One region of the Pseudomonas sp. AC242 genome, then DNA from elsewhere that is predicted to be linked to it. Evidence: predicted binding sites of a transcription regulator. Region 1 holds the regulator's gene; each other region holds the start of a gene.
What was found. Region 1 encodes FliA, which starts transcription of late flagellar genes. Its sites were predicted from a motif close to CTAAAGTTTNNNNNNNNNNNGCCGNTAA; they were not measured.
Positions count from the first base shown of each region.

Region 1 (3,274 bases):
CCCGTACAGGTGATCGCGGTGACCGGCGGCAAAGGTGGCGTCGGCAAGACTAACGTGTCAGTGAACTTGTCGCTGGCGCTGGCAGAGCTTGGCCGTCGGGTCATGCTGCTGGACGCCGACCTCGGTCTGGCGAACGTTGACGTATTGTTGGGGCTGACCCCTAAGCGCACGCTGGCCGACGTCATCGAAGGCCGTTGCGAATTGCGCGACGTGCTGTTGCAAGGCCCCGGTGGCATTCGCATCGTGCCGGCGGCGTCCGGCACGCAGAGCATGGTCCACCTGAGTCCGGCGCAACACGCCGGCCTGATTCAGGCGTTCAGCGACATCGGCGACAATCTCGACGTATTGGTGATCGACACCGCTGCGGGTATTGGTGACTCGGTAGTCAGTTTCGTGCGCGCAGCCCAGGAAGTGTTGCTGGTGGTCTGCGACGAGCCGACGTCCATTACCGACGCCTACGCGCTGATCAAATTGCTCAACCGCGATTACGGCATGAACCGCTTCCGCGTCCTCGCCAACATGGCGCAGAGCCCGCAGGAAGGGCGCAACCTGTTCGCCAAGTTGACCAAGGTCACGGATCGCTTCCTTGACGTGGCCCTACAATATGTCGGCGCCGTGCCTTACGACGAAAGCGTGCGTAAAGCGGTGCAGAAGCAGCGTGCGGTGTATGAAGCCTTCCCGCGTTCCAAGTGCGCACTGGCGTTCAAGGCGATCGCGCAGAAGGTCGACACCTGGCCGCTGCCCGCCAACCCGCGTGGCCACCTTGAGTTTTTCGTCGAGCGCCTCGTGCAGCAAACGGCAGGGCCCGTGCTATGACCGCAAGCGGTATGAACTACTACAAGAAGTCGGCACGTGACGCGCAGTACGAACTGATCGAGCGTTACGCGCCACTGGTCAAACGCATTGCCTACCACTTGCTGGCGCGTTTGCCGGCGAGTGTGCAGGTCGAAGACCTGATCCAGGCCGGAATGATCGGTCTGCTCGAAGTCTCGACCAAATATGACGCCAGCAAAGGCGCCAGTTTTGAAACGTACGCGGGCATTCGAATCCGCGGCGCGATGCTCGACGAAGTGCGCAAAGGGGACTGGGCGCCACGCTCGGTTCACCGCAATACCCGTATGGTCAGTGACGCAATTCGCTCAATTGAAGCTAAAACCGGCCGTGACGCTAAAGATCACGAGGTTGCAGCCGAACTCCAATTGAGTCTCGACGATTACTACGGGATTTTGAATGACACCTTGGGCAGCCGCCTGTTCAGTTTCGACGACCTGCTGCAGGACGGCGAACACGAAGGGCTGCACGAGGATGGCGCGAGTGCTCATCTTGAGCCGTCGCGCGATCTGGAAGATGAACGTTTCCAGGCTGCGTTGGCGGACGCGATTGCCAATTTGCCGGAGCGTGAGCGACTGGTGTTGGCGCTGTACTACGACGAAGAGCTGAACCTCAAGGAAATCGGTGAAGTCCTTGGCGTCAGTGAATCGCGGGTCAGCCAGTTACACAGCCAGTGCGCGGCCCGTTTGCGGGGGCGTTTGGGGGAGTGGCGAGCGCGCTGAAGGCGGTGTGGGGACACTGCGAACGAGGCTGGTGCGGTGATGAACGGCACCGGTCTTGCTCTGTTGTGCTCCAGACAGTCTTCGAGTGCTAAGCCGATTGATTGAAGTGGCGCGTCCAGGTGCTGGGCGCGTTTAAGACTGCTTGGAGGTCGAATTGAACAAAGACATGAAAATCCTCATCGTTGATGACTTCTCAACGATGCGGCGGATCATCAAGAACCTGCTGCGTGATCTTGGGTTCACCAACACCGTCGAGGCTGACGATGGCGTGACTGCCATTCCAGTGCTCAACAGCGGCAGCATCGACTTTCTGGTAACGGACTGGAACATGCCGGGCATGACCGGTATCGACCTGCTGCGCCACGTGCGTGCCGATGAAAAGCTCAAGCACCTGCCAGTGCTGATGGTGACTGCAGAAGCCAAGCGCGAGCAGATCATTGAAGCCGCTCAGGCCGGTGTAAACGGCTACGTAGTCAAACCTTTCACGGCTCAGGCGTTGAAAGACAAAATCGAGAAGATTTTCGAACGCATCGGCTGATGAACGCGCGGGGGAGCTATGGAGCATAACGAATCTTCACAGGGCGATTTCGAGTCGACCCTGAAAAAACACGCGGTCGAACTGGTCGAAAGCCTTGAAAAAGGCAGGTTCGGCGACGCTGTGCAACTGATCCATGAGCTCAATCAGACCCGTGACCGTGGCCTGTACCAGGAAGTGGGCAAGCTCACACGTGAACTGCACAGTGCGATCGTCAACTTCCAGATCGACCCGAACATGCCGCAGGCCGAGGAAGTGTCGCAAATCACCGACGCCACCGAACGCCTGGGCTATGTGGTCAAGCTGACAGAGGCCGCGGCCAACCGCACCATGGATCTGGTGGAAAGCGCCACGCCGGTGGTCAACAGTCTGGCTGATGAAGCCCAGACCTTGAGCGCCGATTGGGGCCGCTTCATGCGTCGCGAGGTCGGGGCTGAAGAGTTCCGTGAACTGGCGCGCCGGGTCGACGGTTTTCTGTCACGCAGCAGCACGGACAACCGTGCGGTGTCGAGCAATCTCAACGACATCCTGCTGGCCCAGGATTACCAGGACCTGACCGGTCAGGTGATCAAGCGTGTGACCCAACTGGTCACCGAAGTCGAAAGCAATTTGCTCAAACTCGTGCTCATGGCCAGTCAGGTCGACCGCTTTGCGGGCATCGAACATGACCGCGCCGCGATGCTTGCAGAAAAAGATCCACAAAAACATCTCTCGCAGGGTGAAGGTCCGCAGATTCATGCCGATAAACGAGAAGACGTTGTGTCCGGTCAGGACGATGTGGACGATTTGTTATCCAGCCTCGGGTTCTAGAGTTTTGGAATTTTAGGTTTTTTGGGTTTTTAGACCTGTAGGAGCACCCCATTAATGAGCTTCGGCGCCGATGAAGAGATCCTTCAGGATTTCCTGGTTGAGGCCGGCGAGATTCTTGAGCAACTGTCCGAACAACTGGTCGAGCTGGAAAGCCGTCCGGATGACGCAGATCTGCTCAACGCAATTTTTCGCGGTTTCCACACTGTAAAAGGGGGCGCCGGCTTCCTTCAGCTCAATGAGCTGGTGGAGTGCTGTCACATCGCCGAAAACGTGTTCGACATCCTGCGCAAGGGTGAGCGTCGCGTTGATGCAGAACTGATGGACGTTGTCCTCGAAGCACTGGACGCGGTGAACAGCATGTTCACTGAGGTTCGTG
Region 1 covers NZ_OZ409873.1:1,031,171-1,034,444, forward strand. Annotated here, with positions in the region: gene fleN (flagellar synthesis regulator FleN) at 1-816, shown strand, start outside; gene fliA (RNA polymerase sigma factor FliA) at 813-1,553, shown strand; gene ACZZ0A_RS04690 (chemotaxis response regulator CheY) at 1,720-2,091, shown strand; gene ACZZ0A_RS04695 (protein phosphatase CheZ) at 2,110-2,898, shown strand; gene ACZZ0A_RS04700 (chemotaxis protein CheA) at 2,953-3,274, shown strand, end outside.

Region 2 (3,274 bases), 4.4 Mb from region 1:
CGCGCGCAGCGGATAAGCGTCGTACGCCGGATGCCGACGGATGTGCCAGGCCAGCGCCAACGCCATGCAGTTGGCAACAATTGCCGTGACCAGGCCGATCCCCGTCAGGCCCATTTTTGGCAGGCCGAACATGCCGGTGATCAGCGCGTAATTGAGCAGGAAATTCGCCACCGTGCCGGCCAGGCTGATGACCATCACCGGTGTCGCCCGGCCGATGGCACTGGTGAAACCGCGCAGGGCCATGAAGCTCAGGTAGCCGGGCAGAGCGAAGGGCAGGGCGATCAGGAATTGTCCGGCGGCATTGACGTTGGTTTCGGTCTGGCCGAACAGCAGCAACACCGGTTTCAGGTTCCACAGCAGTAACCCGGCGCCCAGTGCCATCAACCACGCCAGCCACAACCCGGCCTGAGTCAGCCGTGCAGCGCCGATGATGTCACCGGCGCCCTTGCGGATCGCCACCAGCGTGCCGACTGCCGCAATCACGCCGATGCAGAAAATCGACACGAACGAGTAAGTCGCTGCACCGAGACCGCCGCCCGCGAGCGCTTCCGGACTCAGGCGCGCCATCATCAATGTGTCAGTCAGCACCATCAACATGTGCGCCAACTGTGAAGCAATCAACGGCCCTGCCAGCCGCAGAATGGCCCAGAGTTCGGTACGCACAGGATGCTGCATGGTCATCACCACTCGATTTTCAGAGGGAACAGGAGAGCGTCGATTCTCGGCGCTTGGCGGGCGTTGCACAAAGGGATAAAAAGGATGGGTGGCATGAGTAAAACTCATCCTGATGTGATTCTGTCCGTTTTACTGCATCCCGCTGCTGGAGCCTTGTGTATGTCCCGTCGACTTCCTCCGTTGTATGCCCTGCGCGCATTCGAAGCTGCAGCACGGCACAGCTCGTTCACGCGTGCGGCCGAGGAGTTGTCGATCACCCAGAGTGCGGTGAGCCGGCACATTCGCACGCTCGAAGATCACTTTGCCTGCAAGTTGTTTCACCGCAGCGGTCGCCATCTGCAGCTGACCGAGTCGGCGCGTTTGCTGTTGCCTGGCATCCGTGAAGGTTTCGCGGCATTGGAACGTGCCTGTAATACCTTGCGCGCCGAAGACGACATCCTGCGTATGAAAGCCCCGTCGACCCTGACCATGCGCTGGTTGCTCGCGCGTCTGAGTCGCTTCCGCCATTTGCAGCCTGGCAACGAAGTGCAACTGACCAGTGCGTGGATGGATGTCGATTCGGTGGACTTCAACGATGAGCCGTTCGATTGCGCGGTGTTGCTGAGCGACGGCCATTTTCCGCCGGACTGGGAGGCCAGCCTGTTGTTTCCCGAAGAGTTGATTCCGGTGGGGGCGCCAAACCTGCTGAATGATCAGCCGTGGGATCTGGCTCGACTGGCTTGCACCGAATTACTTCACCCGACACCGGACCGTCGCGATTGGCGCAGTTGGCTGGAACACATGGGGCTGTCCGATCAGGTGTCACTCAAGGGTGGGCAAGTGTTCGATACCCTCGAATTGGGCATGATCGCGGCGGCGCGCGGGTACGGTGTGTCGATGGGCGACCTGTTAATGGTCGCCGAAGATGTGGCGCAGGGAAGGCTGAGCCTGCCGTGGCCAACCGCGGTCGCCAGCGGCTTGAATTACTACCTTGTGTGGCCAAAGACCCGCCCGGGAGGTGAACGTTTGCGCCGTCTCAGCGACTTTCTGCAAAGCGAAGTCCGCGCCATGGAGTTGCCGGCGGTCGCGCGCTTGAGCTGAAACGTTAGAGCCGCCACAATGCCGGCCTTGTGCCATAACCTTGTTTTCCGCTCAAGTATTTGGATCCACCGCCGAATACGTGCTTGTGGAACCGTCGTGCCGGTATCCACGATTCACCCCCACAACCAGAAAAATTTCCGAGTCGAGATCAAGGAGGATCCCGTGGCTCGGCCAGGAGCTGTCCATGTCTCAACCTCGCGCTCGGATCGCCTCACAGTTAGGCCTCGCCCTCGCCGTGATACTGGCGATAGTTATCAGTGGCAGTACGGTGTTCGCCTTGCGTTCGCTGGACTCCGCCAACCTCGCCACCCGTGAAGAGCATCTGGCCAGTGAGGCGCGGCTGTTGGCCGACCAACTGAGCACCTTTCACGGCACGCTGCGTGAAAGCACCCAACGCCTGAGCGGTTTGTTCGAGAAGCGCTTCAGCGCGGGTTTGAGCATTCACCCGAGTGAACCGGTGACAGTCGCCGGCACCCAGACCCCGGGCCTGCACCTGGGCAGCGAAGTGTTGAACAACAACTTCAAGGAAGTCGACGAGTTCAAGCAGATGACCGCCGGCGTCGCCACCCTGTTCGTGCGCAGCGGCGAAGACTTCATCCGCGTCAGCACTTCGCTGACCAAACAGGATGGCACCCGTGCCATCGGCACCTTGCTCGATCACGCGCACCCGGCCTACGCGAAGTTGATGGCGGGGCAGGGTTACGTCGGTCGCGCCTTGCTGTTCGATCGCTCCTACATGACCCAATACACCCCGGTGCGTGATGGCAGCGGCAAGGTGATTGCGGTGTTGTTCGTCGGCTTCGATTACACCGACGCGCAGAACATCCAGTTCGATAACCTCAAGCGCTTCCGCATTGGCCAGAGCGGTTCGCTGGCGTTGCTCGACGAGCAAAACAAATGGCTGGTCGCGCCAGCGGGGGTGCAGGCGCTGGATCAAGCCGTTCCGGTGATCAAAGGTTTGGCTGCAAAGCCGGGCAAGGGTGAGTTCTGGAGCGACACCTCGGAAGATTTCTACAGCATTGCCGTGCCGTTCGATGGCGGACCATGGTCGGTCGTGGCGAGCATGCCGAAAGCTGAGATCCGCGCGGTGACCTGGAGCGTGGGTACGCAACTGGCCATTGGCAGTCTGTTGGCGATGCTGCTGGCGGTCGGATCTGTGGTCTGGCTGCTGCGCAGCAAACTGGCGCCTCTGGGGGATCTGGTGCGTCAGGCCGAGGCCTTGGGCGCCGGTGATCTGAGCGTGCGCCTGAACGTATCGAGCAACGACGAAATCGGTCAGCTGTCCCGCGCGTTCAACCAGATGAGCCAGGCGCTGTCGACCATGGTCGAGCACATCCGCCGCTCTTCGGAAGAGGTCAACAGCCGTGCCCAGGCCCTGTCCGGTTTGTCCGGCGGTGCCTATGAAGGCATGGAGCAACAATCTGGCGAAATCACCAGCATGGCCGGCGCGGTGGAAGAGTTCAGTGCGACGTCGTTGAACATCGCCGACAACATGGGCGCGACCCAGCGTCTGGCGCAG
Region 2 covers NZ_OZ409873.1:5,455,025-5,458,298, reverse strand. Annotated here, with positions in the region: gene ACZZ0A_RS24600 (NorM family multidrug efflux MATE transporter) at 1-675, opposite strand, end outside; gene ACZZ0A_RS24595 (LysR substrate-binding domain-containing protein) at 835-1,755, shown strand; gene ACZZ0A_RS24590 (methyl-accepting chemotaxis protein) at 1,940-3,274, shown strand, end outside.
Region 2: a site for FliA is predicted at 1,806-1,833, ahead of ACZZ0A_RS24590 (methyl-accepting chemotaxis protein). Genes of this name have one in related genera too.

Region 3 (3,274 bases), 1.3 Mb from region 1:
AGCGAAGCCGACGTCGCGGCATTCTGCCTGGCATTGCCGGGCGCTCGGGAAGATTACAAATGGGGTGGCGTGCGGGTGTTTTCGATTGCCGGCAACAAGATGTTTGCCTTGCAGGGGCTGCGTGGCGATTCGTTGGCATTCAAGGTCGACAAGGATCTGTTTCTCGGTCATTGCGACCGCCCGGGGATTCATCCGGCGCCTTATCTGGCGCGGGCGCAGTGGATCATCATGCATCCGCCCTACCCGTTGGCTGCCGAGGAACTGAAGGGGTTGTTGCAGCGTTCGCATCAACTGGTGGTAAGCAAGTTGCCGAAGAAAACCCAAATCGGTTTGTTGCTGTAACCCCAATCCCCCTGTGTAGGAGCTGCCGAAGGCTGCGATCTTTTGATCTTTTAAAAAGCAAGATCAAAAGATCGCAGCCTTCGGCAGCTCCTACATAGGGAATTGCGGTGTATTCAAAACAGGGTCAGCAGATTCGAGCCGAGAAACAGCTGGTTGATCCAGAACACTTGGTGCAACACGACAATCACCCAGAACAAAATCTGAAACGACACCTTGCGCGTCTTGTGCCGGAACACCTGCTGGGCGATCAACGCGCCCGGCCAGCCGCCCGCCAGCTCTACCGCATGCAGGATGTTCTCCGGTGTGCGCCAGGCATCAGCGCGCGCCTTGCGCTTGTCCGCCCAATACATGAAGAACGCCAGCACGCTGACGATCCCGTAAGCGGCCAGCGGGACCAGCGAAATCCCGCGCAGCCACATCGACAACGAGCCGTACAGCGGCAACGCGCAGACGATCAGCAGAACGACCAGTTTCAGCTTCAGGTTCTGGATGTTGTTGCCGCCCGAAGGTCGTCCTTCGGGGCGGCGTGCGCGGGAGTCACTCATGGCTTGGCCGCCGCCCAATCGATCCAGCCAAACTGCCACGTCGCCAGAATCACCAGACCAAACACGATCCGATACCAGGCGAATGCCGCATAGCTGTGGCTAGCGATGAACTTGAGCAAACCGCGCACGGCGATCATGGCGAAGATGAATGCGGTGACAAAACCGATGGCGAACACCGGAAAATCCGCCGGGACAAACAGGTCGCGATACTTGTAGCCCGAGTAAACCGCCGCACCGACCATGGTCGGCATCGCAAGGAAGAACGAGAACTCGGTAGCGGTCTTGCGCGACAGGCCGAACAGCAAACCGCCAATGATCGTCGAGCCGGAACGCGAGGTACCAGGGATCATGGCCAGGCACTGCGCAAAGCCGACCTTGAGGGCGTCTTTCCAGGTGATCTCGTCGACCGTTTCCGCATGCACTGCATGCTGACGCTTTTCCGCCCACAACATGATGATGCCTCCCACCACCAGTGCGGTCGCGACGGTAATCGGATTGAACAGATATTCGTGGATCAGGTCGGCAAAGATCACGCCCAGCACCACGGCGGGCAGAAATGCGATCAGCAGGTTAGCGGTGAAACGCCGTGCGCTGGGCTGGGTCGGCAAGCCGATGACCACGTCGAGAATCTTGCGTCGAAACTCCCAGACCACCGCGAGGATCGCGCCGAGCTGGATGATGATATTGAACGCCATGGCCCGTTCGCCGCCGAACTCGAGCAAGTCGGCCACAATGATCTGGTGTCCGGTACTGGAAATGGGCAAAAACTCCGTCAGCCCCTCTACAACTCCTAGTATCAGTGCCTGCAAGGCCGTCCAAAGATCCATCAATCCCCCAAAGAGCGATGCGCGCTGGCATGCCCCGATAGTATTTTTTTACGTTCACTGCGATCAGCGTAGCTGGTTGTGGCTGTACCGATTCCGCGCGCACAAGATCCATACGAAACGGTCAAAATTCCGTGAAATATCAATTTGGATTCAGGTTTTCACGCGCGGGGCCGAAATCCTAACAGACAAGCCTTAATAGCGCTGCCGCGTTATACGACTTGGGTCGCGTATGCCCGCTCACAAAATCGTGGTTGGATGCTGGCGGTCGTTTATTACAAGAAAAAGAATCCGGAGTGACAGCGTTATGAACAGCTTGCGCAGTGTGTCGATCAGCCGACGCTTGTGGCTCATCTTGATTGTGGCGGTGGTCATGTTGCTGACCTTGGGCATATTGATGCTCAAGCAGATCCACGACGATCTCTATCACGCCAAGGCCCAGAAAACCCAGCACGTGGTGCAGACCGCCAGCGGCCTGCTGACCTATTACCACGACCTCGAAACTGCCGGCACCCTGAGCAAGGACGCCGCGCAGAAACAGGCGCTGACAGCAATTCGTGGTTTGCGCTATGACCAGAGCGATTACTTCTGGATCAACGACCTCACACCCGTGATGGTCATGCACCCGACCAACCCGAAACTCGAAGGCCAGAACCTTTCGGCGATCCGCGATCCGGACGGCTTCGCGGTGTTCAACGAAATGGTCGCCATCGCCCGATCCAAAGGCGCCGGCATGGTCAACTACCGTTGGCCAAAACCGGGCGCCAGTGAGCCGGTGGCCAAGACTTCCTACGTCAAACTGTTCGAACCGTGGGGCTGGGTGCTTGGCTCCGGGGTTTACGTCGATGACGTACAGGCGGAGTTCCAGGGTCAGGTGATCAAAGCCACGGTCATCGGCCTGGCGATTGCGCTGATCATGGCGTTGCTGGTGATCCTGATCGCGCGCAGCATCGTCCGTCCGCTACAGGAAACCGTGAACGCCATGGCCAACATTGCCAGCGGTGAAAGCGACCTGACCCGCAGCCTCGATACCCATGGCAAGGATGAAGTCACCGAGCTTGCGCATCACTTCAATGCCTTTACCGCCAAACTGCGTCGCGTGATCGGTGATTTGCAGGTGTCGGCCAGCGCCTTGGGCCAGTCGTCCAGCGAACTGGGCAACGACGCTTCGCAGGCGCAACAGCGTAGCCAGCAGCAGTCGCAGCAGATGGAACTGGTGGCGACGGCGATCAACGAAGTGACCTACGGTGTGCAGGATGTGGCGAAGAACGCCGAGCACGCCGCCGCCGAAATGCGCGATGCCGAAGCGCAGGCGCAACAGGGCCAGATCAACATCGATGGCAGCTTGCAGCAGATCGACAAGCTGTCCGGCACCATCGATCAAGCGGTTGAAGTGATTCGCACCCTCGCCGCCGAAAGCACACAGATAGGCAGTGTACTGGAGGTGATTCGCTCAATTGCCGAGCAAACCAACCTGCTCGCGCTCAACGCTGCAATCGAAGCGGCCCGGGCCGGTGAGCAGGGTCGCGGGTTTGCCGTGGTCGCCGATGAAGTGCGCTTGTT
Region 3 covers NZ_OZ409873.1:2,362,986-2,366,259, reverse strand. Annotated here, with positions in the region: gene ACZZ0A_RS10705 (MmcQ/YjbR family DNA-binding protein) at 1-342, shown strand, start outside; gene ACZZ0A_RS10700 (DUF1294 domain-containing protein) at 456-887, opposite strand; gene ACZZ0A_RS10695 (undecaprenyl-diphosphate phosphatase) at 884-1,714, opposite strand; gene ACZZ0A_RS10690 (methyl-accepting chemotaxis protein) at 2,019-3,274, shown strand, end outside.
Region 3: a site for FliA is predicted at 1,864-1,891, ahead of ACZZ0A_RS10690 (methyl-accepting chemotaxis protein). Genes of this name have one in related genera too.